2 regions of the Vibrio sp. YIC-376 genome follow, and region 1 is predicted to be linked to the other one. Evidence: predicted binding sites of a transcription regulator. Region 1 holds the regulator's gene; the other holds the start of a gene.

Region 1 (8,100 bases):
CCGCTATTCTGGCACAAGGAAAGCAGGAATAAAGAGGGGTACCCTCATTTTTATTATCAATTGATGTTTTTTCGGACTATTTGTGTATGTTTGAGCTGAAAAAAGTAATGTCAGCCTTGCTGATGCCCCTACCAGCACTGTTGCTGATAGGCTTCTTGGGCCTTGCTCTCATTAGTTTTACCACTAAACGTAAAACTGGCTGCTTCGTTGTATTATTCTCTCTAGTTGGCATTTTCCTTGTTGCCTTCCAACCCGTTTCAACCAAGCTTCTTATGCCATTAGAGCGTGAGCACAAAGCATTTCTGCCAGTTTCTGGCACAATCGATTACGTCATGGTATTGGGAAATGGCCACGTTATCGATGACGAAATTCCACCGACTTCTCAGTTAAGTCGTGCCGCACTGATGCGTCTAAGCGAAGGTATTCGTATCTTACGAATGTACCCTGGCGCAAAGTTGATTTTATCTGGCTATGACGGTGGTTCCGAAATCAGTCATGCGCGTATGATGGCGAACGTTGCTCTGGCGCTTGGTGTTGCGAAATCCGACATTATTTTATTGGAAGATGCGAAAGATACCTGGGAAGAGGCACGTCAGGCTGCGGCGTTTGTCCAGCAAAAGGAAATCGTTTTGGTTACCTCTGCCAGCCATATGAGCCGCGCACTGTATGAATTTAATGCAGCAGGTATTAGACCGATCCCAGCCCCTACAAACTTCCTGGCGATTGAAGAAGTGAATCAAGCTTGGGAAAAATACTCACCAAAGGCTCGTTACTTAGAGCAAACCGAGCTCTTCTGGCATGAGTATCTTGGCAGTATCTGGCAACGCCTGAGAGACACGGTTGGCGAGACACCAATGGTAGAGCCTCAATAACTAAATGCGCAGAGTGCATTACTTAAGGTAATTTAACGGAACAAAAAAGGAGAGCAACTGCTCTCCTTTTTCTTGAGTCTGTTTTTTGGGTTTTAATCACCAGCAAACATGTAGCCTTCACCGTGAACCGTGACAAAAATTTGTGGGTTCTTGGGATCAAACTCCATCTTGGCGCGCATACGTCGAATCAAGACATCAATGGTACGGTCGTTAGGCGCATCCACTCGATGACTAATCATATTCAAAATACGTTCACGACTTAGGACCTGATTCGGGTAAGAGGACAACGCAACCAAGAGTTCATACTCAGCTTTGGTTAGTTTGACTGGCTCACCATTGCGGCTTAGGGCGCGACGTTGAATATCAAATGTCCACTCACCAAAACGAACAATGTGTTGTTGATTCGTCTCGCTTGTCGATTTACTCGAACCATTGCGCGCGGTTGAAATACGCCACAGCAGGTTTTTAACGCGAACCAATAACTCTCTGAGCTCAAAAGGTTTCGTGACATAATCGTCCGCCCCCATTTCCAGGCCAACAATTTTGTCGATGCTATCCGTGCGTCCTGTGACTAATATGATGCCAATATCCGATTGGCTACGTAATTCACGTGTAAGCATCAGGCCATCTTCACCCGGCAAGTTAATATCCAGCATGATAAGGTCAACATCACCAGCTTGCAGCACTTCACGCATTTCTGCGCCACTCTCTGCTTCACTCACTGTGTAACCTTCGTTTTGGAAATATCCCGCAAGCTTACTACGCGTTACAACATCATCTTCTACGACTAATACGTGATAGCTCATTTACGCCACTTTCTGTCATTTTATTATCCGAGATGTATTCTATTCATAACTATTAACATTTCTAGTCACTGGCACATTAAAAAGCAAGATTTCACGCTTTTGTTGATTCAAAACAAGCTTGCTGAACACTGTTAATAAACAGACACATTTGGCCATAAAACATAATAGTTGTAGTTATTGCTGTTCATTTTAATTGATTACACTTAAAGGACATCCGTTATTGATTTTATGATGCTATACATAAAGCATCATTCAGGAGCCTAAAATGCAAGAAGTGAAAGCTTTTAATGAAAAACGCGCCGAAATTTACTGGTGGTTTTCTAGCTTGTTCGCCAAAGAACTGACAGACAAAGAACTGGAAGCTTACCACAGTGTTGAAATTCGTAGCTTTTTAGCTGGCTTAGGTGAAAATGAATCGCTAAAACCTTCCGTTGATGCCCTGGTAGATGCACTGAACCGCTTGCAAGATCGTGAAGACGCTCAGCTCGAACTCGCTGCTGACTTTTGTGAACTGTTCTTAAAAACAGAAAAGTATGGCGCTCTGCCTTACGCTTCTATGTACATTGGTGAAACCGGTTTGCTTAATGATAAGCCAGCGGAGGAAATGGAGAAGTTGATGGCTGAGTTCGGTGTACAAGTGGACGACAAACTCAACGAACCTGCCGATCACTTAGCAGTAGAACTCGATTTTTTAGGAAACATGATCATCCGTTCCAACGAGTTTGAACAGGAAAAGCATATGGAAGAAGCTTTCTCAAAACAAAATGACTTCATTGTGCATCAACTCTTATCGTGGCTGCCACAATTCGCAGCGAAATGTAAGCAGCTGGATGATTTCGGCTTCTACGCGAACGTCGCGCAACTATTAATTGCATTTTGTAAACTGGACAGTACTTACCTTCTTGGTGAATAATTGCCGCCAATTATTGGGAGCCTGTTTTTAGGCTCCCCATTTTTATTCGTTTGCCCCTAATCTAGTTCCAATCGCTTGCTTTTTTTTGCAATCAAAATGTGACTTCAAAGACACAAAACTGCTGCTGAAATTATTGCCAGCCAGTCTACATAGGGCTAAAATGTGAACGCAAACGATTAAATATGATTTTTATGTAAACCGCTGAAATAAAGCGGTTTTTGTGTTTTCTTAATAGGTTGACGATCTCTTCTTCGTGCAGTCGAAAAAGGTAGGACAACTCAACCGTATTGCTACAAACCTTCTACCGATTTCGGAGCTATCACTGCTAATCATACTCAGCATCAACGTTTTAGTTGCGCTAAGTTTACAAAAAGCATTCAGCAAAAGGTTTTATACTCCACGGTATATTAGTAGCTCGATACAGGACACCATTTATGGCCACTATAAAAGACGTTGCTCGATTAGCCGGCGTTTCTACTACTACAGTCTCGCACGTTATCAACAAAACACGTTTTGTTGCAGAAGCAACTCAAGAAAAAGTAATGAAAGCTGTTGATGAGCTTAATTACGCGCCGAGTGCAGTTGCTCGTAGTTTGAAATGTAACTCAACTCGTACCATCGGTATGTTGGTAACTCAATCTACTAACCTATTCTTCTCAGAAGTCATCGATGGTGTTGAAAGCTACTGTTATCGTCAAGGTTACACTCTTATTTTATGTAATACCGGCGGTATCTACGAAAAGCAAAGAGATTACATTCGCATGCTGGCTGAAAAGCGTGTTGATGGCATCCTGGTTATGTGTTCAGACCTAACGGAAGAGCTAAAAGAGATGCTTGACCGTCACGCTGACATTCCAAAAGTAGTCATGGATTGGGGTCCAGAAAGCTCTCAAGCAGACAAAATCATGGATAACTCAGAAGAAGGTGGCTATATCGCAACCAAGTATCTGATTGACAACGGTCATACTGATATTGCCTGCTTAAGTGGTCACTTTGAAAAGCTAGCGTGCCAAGAACGTATTATGGGCTTCCGCCGTGCAATGGCAGAAGCGAACATACCTGTAAACGAAGATTGGATTCTTGAAGGTAACTTTGAGTGCGATACGGCTGTTCTCGTTGCAGACAAAATTACAGCAATGGAACAACGTCCAACAGCAGTATTCTGTTTCAATGACACAATGGCATTGGGCTTAATGAGCCGATTACAACAAAATGGCATTAAGATCCCCGACGATGTTTCCGTGATTGGTTACGACAATATCGAGTTGGCCGAATACTTTTCTCCACCACTCACGACGATTCACCAACCGAAACGTCGTGTCGGTAAAAATGCATTCGAAATTCTACTGGAACGAATTAAAGACAAAGAACACGAAAAACGCATTTTTGAAATGCAGCCAGAACTGGTCGTTCGAAATACAGTGAAGAAACTCAATTAATTGACATTAAGCGCTCTCCGGAGCGCTTATTTTTCGTCTCAACATAAGCCTTATACTCAATATCATCAGCGATCAAAAAGTTAAATATTAGGTAAGTTGCTGTTTTATTTGTGCGTAATACTTTTCTTACAACCATACCTTTCATTAAAAAACCCTTGCCTCACAAATGCATCACGACGCATAATTTTAATGAATTTTCCTGAACCAATATCACACTTTATTAGCTAAAATGTGATGTTAATTCAAGAGACGAAGTATTCTCGACATGTCACGCACAGGGCAAACCATCCGAAAGGGTGGGACGCAAAGCTTCCGGCCTGAACCATTTGATTAAATGGAAGGTAGCGGGGTTACCGATGGCAAATATGCATATGATGAGTTTACCCTATAATGACATTGTTTCTGCATGTATTTGCTATTCTCTCGGACCTGACTTTTGGTGGCGTAATGTTAATTACACCGAGATAACACATCATGGATAAACCGATACTCAAAGATTCTATGAAGCTATTTGAGGCACTTGGTACAATCAAGTCGCGCTCAATGTTTGGTGGCTTTGGACTTTTCGCTGATGAGACGATGTTTGCACTAGTTGTGAATGATCAACTTCATATACGAGCAGACCAACAAACTTCATCTAATTTCGAGACGCAAGGACTCAAACCCTACGTTTATAAAAAGCGAGGGTTTCCGGTCGTTACTAAATACTACGCGATTTCCAACGATTTATGGGAATCAAACGAGCGTTTGATAGAAGTAGCAAAGCAGTCGTTAGCACAAGCCAAATTAGAAAAAAAGCAACAAGCCAGTAGTAAACCTAACAGATTGAAAGATTTGCCTAACCTAAGGCTGGCTACTGAACGAATGCTAAAAAAAGCTGGTATTGAATCAGTAGAACAGCTAGAAGAGGAAGGAGCACTAAGCGCTTATAAAGCGATACGTGATTCCCACTCAGCTAAGGTAAGTATTGAGCTTCTTTGGGCCTTAGAGGGCGCAATTAACGGCACTCACTGGAGCGTCGTACCTCAATCTCGAAGAGAAGAACTGAAAAACGCGCTTTCTTAACAAGTATTCAAATATTATTCTAAAAACCGCAAGCCTAGCCTGCGGTTTTTTTTTGAAATATTTTTAGGTCATAGCCTGTCTATTAGTCTGAACAACAACCATTAACTACAAATTAAAAACCACATTTTCCTGAACATCTGTTAAGACTTTTAACTAGGGGTAGCCCAACTGGAGTGCGCACATGAACAAAAAGCTAATTTTTGGGTTAATACTGCTCTTAACGGTAACTCTATTAGCCGTTAATTTTAGCCAGCACCTAACGTTGGAGAACGCTAAAGCTCAACAAGAGGCACTGAATGCCTATATCGAACAAAATTTTATTATTGCAACGACCCTCTATTTCTTCGCTTACATCGCTGTCGCAGCGTTCTCTATTCCCGGTGCAGCAGTCGTTACTCTATTAGGTGCTGCCCTATTCGGTTTTTGGACAAGCTTAGTTTTGGTCTCTTTTGCCAGTACAATCGGAGCTACCCTTGCTTTCCTGAGTAGCCGATACCTATTAAGAGACTGGGTACAAACCAAGTTCGGAAAAAAGCTCACTGCGATCAACGAAGGTGTCGAAAAAGATGGCTCGTCCTATCTGCTCTCATTACGTTTGATTCCCGTCTTTCCTTTTTTCCTGATCAATTTATTGATGGGATTAACTCCGATGACCGTTGGCCGTTTTTATCTCACTAGCCAAATTGGTATGCTCCCTGGGACAGCCGTTTATCTCAATGCAGGTACACAATTGGCAAACATTGAAAGTGTATCAGATATCGTCTCTCCTAGTGTTTTAGCTTCATTTGCTTTGCTGGGTCTGTTTCCTATCATTGCCAAATGGGTGATGAAGAAAGTAAGACCCACAGACACTCAACATAATGGAAGTTCTTGATGAAAATATTTATCGCGAACAACCCTGCTGAAGCGCATATCGTTTGTGAGCTACTTAAAATGGAGCAAATACATTGCGAAGTTAGGGGAGAAGGCATTTTCGGTCTAAAAGGAGAACTGCCATTTAGTGATGATACTGACCCGTATGTCTGGCTATTCGACTCAGAGCAACAAATCAAAGCAATGGCTATTGTTGCGGCTTACCAAACACAGGCTCAGCCAAATACTTACCAAGATTGGCAGTGTCCTGAATGTTCAGAGATGAATGAGGGGCAATTTGGCGCTTGCTGGCAATGTGGGTATCGAATAGACGAAAGGTCCTAAGTAATTAAGGGGTTAGGTCCTAGGTCCTAGAACCTTATAAATTACACCACTAAACTTTGTTGCTTGATGAACTCAATCGAATGCTGATTGAAGTCTTCCGGACGCTCGACATTACAAACGTGACCGCAGTTTGGGATTTCATGCAATACACTAAGTTTATGTGCCGCTACCATCTCTTTAACTGGCTGGATGAACATATAATCCCTGTCCCCCATCAGGTAGAGCGTTGGAATATCTAATTCCCGGTCTTTAAAGTACTTCATCAACGGGTTTACATCTGCCGCCAAAATAAACCAGCGCTTAAATTCCTTTTGACAAAGCTTTTTAGCTTCTCGAATAAACAAGTGACGAGACTCACGCTGATTACGCTGTGGCATCACGATATAGGCGAACAGTTTATACAACCACATGTACGGCAAGATATGTTTGCCAAAGTTACCCAGCTTTACCAGTATTTGTGAGCGAGTGTTGAGACGAGTCACCGCCCCACCCAATACCATTGAATTAACCCGCTCCGATGCCAACTCTGCAATATTTCGGACGATGATCGTGCCTAACGACATCCCGACAAAGTGAGCCGATTGAATTTTCAGATGATCCAATACTTTTAAAATGTCTTGTGTGACTTCAGTAAACGTATAACGACTCGTCATCAGCTCTTTTAACAACTGGTTTGATTTACCGTGCCCTCTTAAATCAATCAACAACAAATTAAAGTGCTGCTTATAAGCTTTAATTTGCTTAAACCAAATCGAAGAGCTGCCACCAGCACCATGCACGAAAACGACCCACTCATTACTGGTAGGGTGCAAATAGGTTTTATGGAAAAGTAGTGGCTGAGTCATATACCAAAGTAAAAAACAAGTTTATCAATTGAGGGAGACAATCCTACCACACTCCGCCCACTCTAGATAACTAAGGCACCTGAACTGGTGCCTTTTGTTACATTTTTAGGTTAGCTTATATGGCATCAATGCGGAATAAAAAGCTTTAACGCTGAGTGGTAAAGCTGCAAATATTCTTCAGCTGCCTTTCGCCAGCAGAAGTCTTGTTGCATCGCATGTAACTGCACTCGCTTCAACTCGGCATTTTCTTGAACATAAAGCAGTAGAGCCCTTAGCATGGCTAACAGCAGTGCTTGAGGTGTTGGTTCATAGAACACAAACCCCGTAGCATTAGATGGGTCGGCATCATAGTCATTCACACTGTCTTTCAGGCCACCCACACCTCGTACGATAGGTAAGGTACCATAAGCCATGCTATAAATTTGATTTAAACCACACGGCTCAAATTCAGAAGGCATCAAAAAGAAATCTGACCCAGCTTCAACTAAATGAGCAAGCTCATTATCATAGGCTTCGACAAATACAAACTTGTTAGGAAACTCAGCAGCAACGTCATGCACCTGAGCCGCCAGAGAAGGATCCCCCGTGCCGACCAACACCAATTGCACGTCATGTTTAAGGAAATCCGCCAATGCAGGCAGCAAATAGTGAAGCCCTTTTTGCATAGTAAGGCGACAAACCATACCAAACATCGCACAATCTGATTCTGCTAGATTTAACCGTTGTTGCAGTGCTTTTTTACAAGCTGCTTTTCCTTCCACCATGCTGTCATAATTTGCTTGGTAGTTTGCAGGCAGATAAGTATCTGTGTCAGGATGCCACGCCGAGTAATCACAACCATTGAGAATACCGACTAAGTCGTGCGCTCGCTGTTGGAACTCCCAAGACATCCCGTGACTACCTAACTCTGTTTTCAACTCTTCAGCATAGGTAGGGCTAACGGCGTTTATTTTATCTGCATTC
Region 2 (8,100 bases), on a different contig from region 1:
TATTACTTTCGCCTAACAAACATCAACAAAAACTGCTTAATAATCTAACTCTAATTCTAAAGCAGCGTTTCGCCTCACTTTTATACGGAGATTTTCCCTTGAAAAAGCTGTCTGTTGCACTTGCGCTAGTGCTAGCTCTAACTGGCTGTCAAGCCACTCAACGTCAAAACGCCACTACTGGTGAATACGAAACTAACTCAACCACTCTAGGTGCCCTAACTGGTGCTGTTGCTGGCGCCGCAATCGGGTTAGCAACTGGTGATAATGCGAAAGAACGCCGTCAGCGTGCTCTGATTGGTGCTGCTGCTGGTGGCGCAACAGGTGCAGGTATCGGTTACTACTTTGACCAGCAAGAAGCGGCTCTACGCAAAGAGTTGCTAAACTCTGGCGTACAAGTACAGCGAGTTGGCGAAAACCAGCTTCTACTTCGCATGGAAAATGGCATCGGCTTTGCTTCTGACTCTTACCAGCTAGATTATGGCATCCACAATACACTTCGTGGTGTTGCTCGCATTCTTGTTGAATACCCAGATACAAGCCTTGTGATTGATGGATACACCGACAGCACTGGCAGTGAATCACACAACCAATCTCTATCTGAAAACCGTGCAGAATCGGTACGTCAGTTCCTGGTACAACAAAATGTTGCTGCTGGCCGTGCAATTGCACGTGGCTATGGTGAGCGTAACCCTCTTTGCTCGAACCAAACAGCAGAAGGTCGTGCGTGTAACCGCCGTGTTGAAATTCAAATCTTGCCTCTGAAATAATTTAAGAGCACCATAAGGTAATTATAAAAATTACTGGAGCAGGCCTAGATAGAACTTCTAGGCCTGACATATCAATGTCTTTCAGACACTTTGTCCTTTGCTTAACCTTAAGCGCTAGCCTCTCTGGCAACGTATTCGCCACTCAAATACCAGCCTCCCCTGCGAAACAATTTGAACTCGCTACGCAACTCGCAAAAAGCACAGAGTCAGAGTCTTTATCAAAAGTTCGCGACTTATTAGAACAGTCTGCAAACCAAGGCTTCATACCCGCGCAAAAACAGTTAGCAAAAGATTTGATTCAAGGGTTAAACGGTTCAGTCTCCTATTCTCAGGCAATCTACTGGCTTACTTCGATAGCAGTGGATGACCCGGCAGATCACGGTTATTTACTCGCCAACTTTTTACAAAGCCATCAACACGGCATCTCGACCGATGACGTAATCGAGGCATGGTATCAACTCGCCGCCAAGAAAAACAAAGAGGCAGAAGTAGCTTACCACCATTTCCTGGAGCAACGCTTTAACCAGTTACGGGCCAAACAGATCTCTGAGATCGATGAGTTAGATAAAAGAGCGGAAAAAGAAGTGATCCCGCAAAACTACTTGGACAAAGAGAATACATTGCTAACTGTACCGTTTCTGGCTATCGGTATCTCAGGCCTACTACTTGGCGCTGGTTTGCTCAGTTATAGAATGCACAAACAAAATCGTGAACATCTATCAGTTCAAGACGCAAACCAAACACAAAGGCTTAGCTCAAAAATAAAAGAACTGGAAAGCATCAATAATCAGCTAAAACGCCAATTAGAAAAGGTCTTTAAAGAGTATAAGAAAACAAAAACTGAATCAGACCACCGTACATTAGAGCTTGCCTGTGCGATGTTCGGTTACACTCTGCAGTCGATTCCTGAAGCTCAAGCGATAAAACTGCGTTATCGTCAACTGTGCCGGATCTATCATCCAGATTCGCGCGGCAATGAAGAAGAAATGAAGCGTCTAAATCAGGCTTTAAAAACCATCACACAAAATGTAACAAAACAGTAAAAACAACAGAAAACTCAGAATCGACAATCCCTGAACCCCTATAAATAGTGACCTGCAATCGATTTCCCTCTCAATTTAATTAACAGACATTTAACTTTCATCTCTTATTTATGTCATAATGCTCTGTGAAAAATAGCACCTAAAGACCCGAATTATTCTAGGTGGGGAGAAAATCAATGTTCACTGTAGAAGGCACCTGCGATTGGTGTAAAAAAACTGCTCTTATCACTCGTCATGACTATTTAGATGGTAAACATAACCACTCGTGCAAATCTTGTTATGACATGGCGAAAATTGATGTTCGCCTATTCAACCAAGGTGAATTGCAAATGCTTCAGCGAATGACTCAACACACAAGTTGAGTAAGAGAGCAAATCAACGGAACTGATTTTTTAAGGCGCCTTTATTAAAGGCGCTTTTTTGTTGTATTTTTTCGCCCACTTCCACTTGCTATCAACACGATTTCGCACTCCATTCATTTCCAATTACCTGTATACCCCTCGAAAAAGCACTGTATAAGTCATCCGATTAATACTGTACGTACACTGGTTACTCTCACTGTATACAGTTTAAATACTGCCGGTCACCTCACATTTTGCAACCTGTATCATACATATCAAAATTCATAATAAATGACTATATATCAACAACTTAAATAATATCACTAACTCTTTATAGAAAACCTGTCGCCACAATTTATATAAAAACAAGTTGATCGGTCATCAAAAACAAACTACTGTATAAGCATACAGCATGTATAAAGGAACAGTAAGATGCAGCTACACGGTCAAACTCAAACATACTCACGTTACAATGTACTCGCACAAGCTACTCAACCTATGGACGTTTCTGATCAGCTTCTGTCTAAGCTAGCTGTACTTTCACAGCAGAAACAATGGATCTTATTTACTTCCGAGTGTCCTCGTCCCAATTTTGACCAGCTCACTGCTTCCAATATTTGTTGTAAAAACGTCATTCAGATGAAGCCTTCTCAACAGCTTTCTGAAGTCCAAATTGTAATTAAAGCGATTCGTTCAGGTAACGCCAGTGCGGTCGTCGCGTCTAACGACATTGCTCCAATGAATCAATCCATGTTGCGTGACATTGGCCAGCGTTATCAATGTGAAGTCTTTTTCGTCGAAGGCAGATTAAACCAGTATCACTAACAAGATCGACGTTATCCATCCTGCATCTAGCCTCCTTTTACAGGGGGCATTTTTTTACCTTCGACTAAGAGAATTAATAAATTAAGCAAACGTTTGCTTTTTCTCTGGCGAGTTAAAATAGTTCTGGTATGATGCCCACATTCGATTTATTCAGCTGGTAATCTTCGCTGAATATCTTCTCTTTATGACGTTTGATTAAGATGATAGGAATGTCGCAATGAGCCTTGCTAATCAAGTACTTGCCGTCAATGACGACCTGCCAATTCGCACTCACAAACCCGTTCACAGCGGTAAAGTTCGTTCAGTTTACTGGTTAACTGAAGAAGACAGCGCCCGACTGATCAAAGAAAAAGGATACGATGTAGCCCCAGACGCGCCACTGGCGATTATGGTTATCAGCGATCGTATTTCTGCTTTTGATTGTATTTGGCATGGTGAAGGTGGTCTTAAAGGTGTGCCAGGTAAAGGCGCTGCATTAAACGCGATCTCTAACCACTGGTTTAAGCTTTTTAAAGACAACGGCTTGGCTGACAGCCACATTCTAGATATTCCTCACCCGTTTGTTTGGATCGTACAGAAAGCAAAACCAGTTAAAATCGAAGCAATTTGCCGTAAATACATCACTGGTTCAATGTGGCGTGCATACGCAAACGGTGAGCGCGAGTTCTGTGGAATTCAGCTTCCTGAAGGCCTTGAAAAAGACAAAGCGCTTCCAGAGCTATTGATGACACCTTCTACAAAAGGCATTTTAAAAGGTATTCCGGGCGTACCTGAAGCGGATGATGTTAACATCACACGCCAAAACATCGCGGATAACTTTGAAGCATTTAACTTCTCAAGTGCAGAAGACATCGCACTGTATGAAAAGCTATTGAAAGAAGGCTTTAACGTTATCAGCAATGCACTAGAAGCTATTGACCAGATCTTCGTAGATACCAAGTTCGAGTTCGGCTATGTCCAAGATGCAGCTGGTAATGAAAAACTGATTTACATGGATGAAGTGGGCACGCCAGATTCTTCTCGTATTTGGGATGCCAAAGAATACCAAGCAGGCAATATCGTTGAAAACTCGAAGGAAGGTTTCCGTCAGTTCCTGTTGAACCACTTCCCTGACCCAGATATTTTGCTGAACAAAGAACGCATGCCTGAGCGTGAAGCGCTTGCTCGTGACAATGAACTGCCAGTTGAGTCTTTGATGGACATTTCAAAAACTTATCTGGGCATTGCAGAAAAGATTATTGGCAAACCAATTGTTCTGAGCGAAAACCCGAAAGCCGAGATCATTGATGTTCTAAGCAAAGAATATGGATTGATCGACTAACATTTTCGATATTCCTCAGAACTGTTCTGATAGTAAAAGTCCGCATTCAAGCGGACTTTTTTCTATCTATTTATCAGAGGAATTAGCTGAGGTCCAACGTAACACCGTCGCTCGTCGACACTGATTTCGTCGTGACTTGATACTCTTTTTCTTTGATAGTAGACACGAAATACCAGGTGGATTGAGCCTTTTCAGGAGTAAAAGTCACTCTCATAAATCCACGCTGCTTAATGTCTGCCCACTGTAACTCTGAAACCAAAAGCGGCAAGGTGTATTCCATCTGAGCAATTGCTACTGGATCCAGTTCTAAATACTCTTCTAGACCCGGAGAGCTGACTGAGTTTGTTGCAAACTCAACTCCTACAGGGTCCCCAGAAATGTCATGTAACGCACTCGTCCACGCATTGTGCGTATCACCCGCCAAACATACAAAGTTACCACTGCTTGCTTTTGCTAATTGGTAAACTTTTTCACGCTCTACATAATAACCATCCCACGCATCCAGGTTATAAGGTAGAGAAACCGTATCTGAACTTGGGTCAGTGAGATAATTCGTGATAGCGGTATTTACTGCAAGTAAAGCCTCGTTTTTTTGTTCCTCAGTAGCAGTAAAAAGTTGGAACATCGCTGTCATGACGGAGCTAGGTAACTCCATTTTAGCCATCAGAACTTGTTGCCCCAATACATTCCATTTCGCATCGTGAGTATTGAACTCATTAATCAACCAAGCAAGCTGATCCGTACCCAACAGTTCTCTGTCCACACTACGAGACTCGGCCACTAAGCCCGCAATTGCTTCCATACTTGGCTCACTCAATGAAAAGTAATCCAAAGGTTCATCACGACCAACTAGGCGTGTGTCGAGCATCATCAAGTTCACTAAGTTGCCAAAAGAAAACTGACGGTAAATCAACATGCTCGAATAGCTATTTTCTCTGACAGGCAACCACTCTAACCATGCAGCTGCGGCGGCGGCACGTCGTTCAGAAAAGCTACCTTCGTCATCTTGATGGTTCTCTGCGCCCTCTTTCCATGCATCGTTCGCGAGTTCATGGTCATCCCATACGGCAATCATTGGTAACTTCGCATGCAAAGCCTGAAGATCGGTATCTTGGCGATACTGAGCATATCGTTTTCGGTAGTCATCTAACGTAATGCATTCCGTGCCTTTACTTGCGACTCTGTCTAACGCTTCAGCATCTTCGCTGGCATAACCACCAGCGCCATATTCATAGATGTAATCACCTAAATGAAGTACCACATCAAATGCCGTTTCTTCGTGCTGATTTAAAATCTCGCGATAGACATTGAAATATCCTGCTGGATAATTCGCGCATGAAACAACAGCCATTGATGCTTTTTCTACGCTTTCATCAGGCAATGTCTTAGTCTCTCCAACTCCACTCATAATCTCACCGACCATAAAGCGATAATAGTAATGAGCATTTGGATTGAGGTTTTGAACGTCGACTTTTACCGTAAAGTCCCGGCTCGTGTCTGTGGTAAAGACACCACTTTGCACTATATCCGAAAAATCCGCGTCTGAAGCGACTTGCCAAGTCACATCCACATAACTGCTTTCAGTAGTGACACGCGTCCAAATGATAACTTGAGTTTGAGTCGGGTCGCCACTGGCAACACCATAATCAAATGTTACGACTTCGGACTCGGAACTATCGCTGCCACAACCGATCAATCCGGTAGCAACTGCGGTTGAAGAGACAACTTTGATAAAATCTCGTCGAGACAAAGACATACTAACTTCCTTTATTTTTGTTTATTAATTTGTTCCCAACTGACTCCGTGAGCGAGAATCACCTATCTTATTGGTTAATAAGAGATATTGTTTCTAACGTACACGACCGATACTCAGATCAAATCAGTTACACCAAAATTATAAGTTAGATGCTAGTTGTGACATTTGCATTGCTATTTTCTACAAATCTTTTACATTTAGTGCATATACTCTATATGAATCACGCTTTATAAAATGAGAAGTGTCATCACTGTGGATGCGAGTTGTAGTTGTACTCAGGCGAGAAGATAGTGGGGAGTTATTGGAGCAATAAAAAAGCGACCCACATACTGATCGCTTTAATATCCAACGCTTAACGCAGCTTATACGCATCAAGCTTATGGAGTTATAGTTTTATATTAAGTATGTCTTGTTCTGCGGTTTCCACTTTCAGGTGGCTTCGAGATTCGATGTACTCAATCTGTTTTGAGTCCAGCGAATACGGCATAACAACACGTAACTCGTCTATTCCCTCATCTTTTGCTATTCGAGTTAACTCTACAAGATTGGACTCATCACTATGGCGTGATGACAACGCTTTTAGCGCTGCATCCCACAATCGATCTTCAGGCTTACTTAATTCAGCCAGGTTCTTTTTCCACATCAAACCAAACATCGGAGCAATCGTGGCAAACGCATCTAAGAAGGTCCACTTCTTACTTGCCGTCGCCCCTAAGAAGCTGGTGTAGTCGAATTCAATGCATGTTTTTTCTTGTTGATTCACTTTATGCTCCGACATTCGAAATGAGATACACCAAATATCGTTCAACTGTTTTGATATAGCAATGGGATATAAAAGATTAATCTTTTATGCCCAAATTTACATACAAAAAGAAATATTAAAACCAGCCTCGTAACAAGTAATGTACAGCTTTGCTATATACGCAACCAATTGATTAATATTTCGAAAGTAAAATAAATACGAACACAAACGTTCAATAAATGAATACCAAACAAACACTCATTCACAACAACAATAACACCAGCTCAATTGGGTATGAAACTCACTATTTCACATCAATAACGCGACTGGCTTTTTTGTATTGCACTTTCCAACCTGACCACCGAGGCAGCTCCCATCGCTTTGGTTCGCCTTTTCGATTACCTTCGCTATAAATCACGTGAATGAGCTTGCGGGTAGCAAAGTACTCGACATCCAGCTTGAGCTCAGCCAGAAATAACTTCAGCGGGTATTTTTCTGCAAACTCTTCATATTCCCACTCAGGGATCCCGTCGAAAGGTAAGTCATCTGCCTCAAACAGCTCAATATCAGAAACAGATTCCACTCCCAGTGTTTGAAGTTGCTCAGTTAACCAACCTGAAAACGTAAGTGACTCCGTTACGCTAAGATCGGCAGTTTGCTGATTAAGCCCGAGCGCGTTATACAATTTCCAATGTTGGATCTGCTGTTTTCGTAACGAGGCGAAGCCAGGCATTAAACTTTCGTTTTCAATCATTTCGATAATCGGCTGTATGGCGACGTCACCTTGAAGCTCTTTATATTCAGTCACCACAGTACGACCGGCGTACACCAAATTCATGGTTGCTCGTGGAGCCTCTTCATCGTAACTGGTATCGCCTTGTTGCCACTCGCCCAGATTAAGCTCATCGAAGAACGCTAATGGGATCGGCATCATTACTGACGCGAGATTTAGTGTCTGCTTTACTCCCCTGCCCGGTACACTATGACTGTCTAACACGATGGCCGCTTCTTCTTTCTCAGGGAAGCGACTGTTACGTCCAACCACCATTTCCATACTGCCATTACCCAACGCCTCTCTGCGGCGCTCTCTACGCACAAACACTAACTCTGGATGAAGGGCAGCAATCGCTTTGCTCAATGCCTCACGTTTGTATCTGGATGCAACGTCCAGTTGAGGTAGCTCAAACAACTCACGCATTTGCTTCGCGAGCCCTTGTGCTTCTTCCAGAACCCCAAAATCTACGCTCACACCGGACAATTGTTCTCCGCGAACCAAACGAATCAGTAACGAAGCATCACACCCGA

The links. Region 1 encodes PurR, which represses purine synthesis genes. Its sites were predicted from a motif close to TNANGNAAACGTTTNCNTNA; they were not measured.
Region 2: the regulator PurR is predicted to act here: its motif matches at 3,058-3,077, upstream of WJM94_RS01150 (phosphoribosylaminoimidazolesuccinocarboxamide synthase).

The regions. Positions count from the first base shown of each region.
Region 1 is NZ_JBBWFK010000011.1:28,519-36,618, forward strand. It holds gene elyC (envelope biogenesis factor ElyC) at 87-872, shown strand; gene torR (two-component system response regulator TorR) at 965-1,678, opposite strand; gene torD (molecular chaperone TorD) at 1,944-2,591, shown strand; gene purR (HTH-type transcriptional repressor PurR) at 3,026-4,030, shown strand; cyclic di-GMP riboswitch class I at 4,299-4,388, shown strand; gene WJM94_RS18685 (TfoX/Sxy family DNA transformation protein) at 4,505-5,095, shown strand; gene WJM94_RS18690 (TVP38/TMEM64 family protein) at 5,277-5,969, shown strand; gene WJM94_RS18695 (putative signal transducing protein) at 5,969-6,292, shown strand; gene WJM94_RS18700 (alpha/beta fold hydrolase) at 6,334-7,137, opposite strand; gene glgA (glycogen synthase GlgA) at 7,263-8,100, opposite strand, start outside.
Region 2 is NZ_JBBWFK010000001.1:256,983-265,082, reverse strand. It holds gene WJM94_RS01170 (OmpA family protein) at 99-767, shown strand; gene WJM94_RS01165 (J domain-containing protein) at 842-1,810, shown strand; gene WJM94_RS01160 (hypothetical protein) at 1,987-2,172, shown strand; gene WJM94_RS01155 (SulA-like leucine-rich domain-containing protein) at 2,584-2,976, shown strand; gene WJM94_RS01150 (phosphoribosylaminoimidazolesuccinocarboxamide synthase) at 3,194-4,297, shown strand; gene WJM94_RS01145 (alkaline phosphatase D family protein) at 4,380-6,053, opposite strand; gene WJM94_RS01140 (transporter) at 6,439-6,816, opposite strand; gene WJM94_RS01135 (helicase-related protein) at 7,100-8,100, opposite strand, start outside.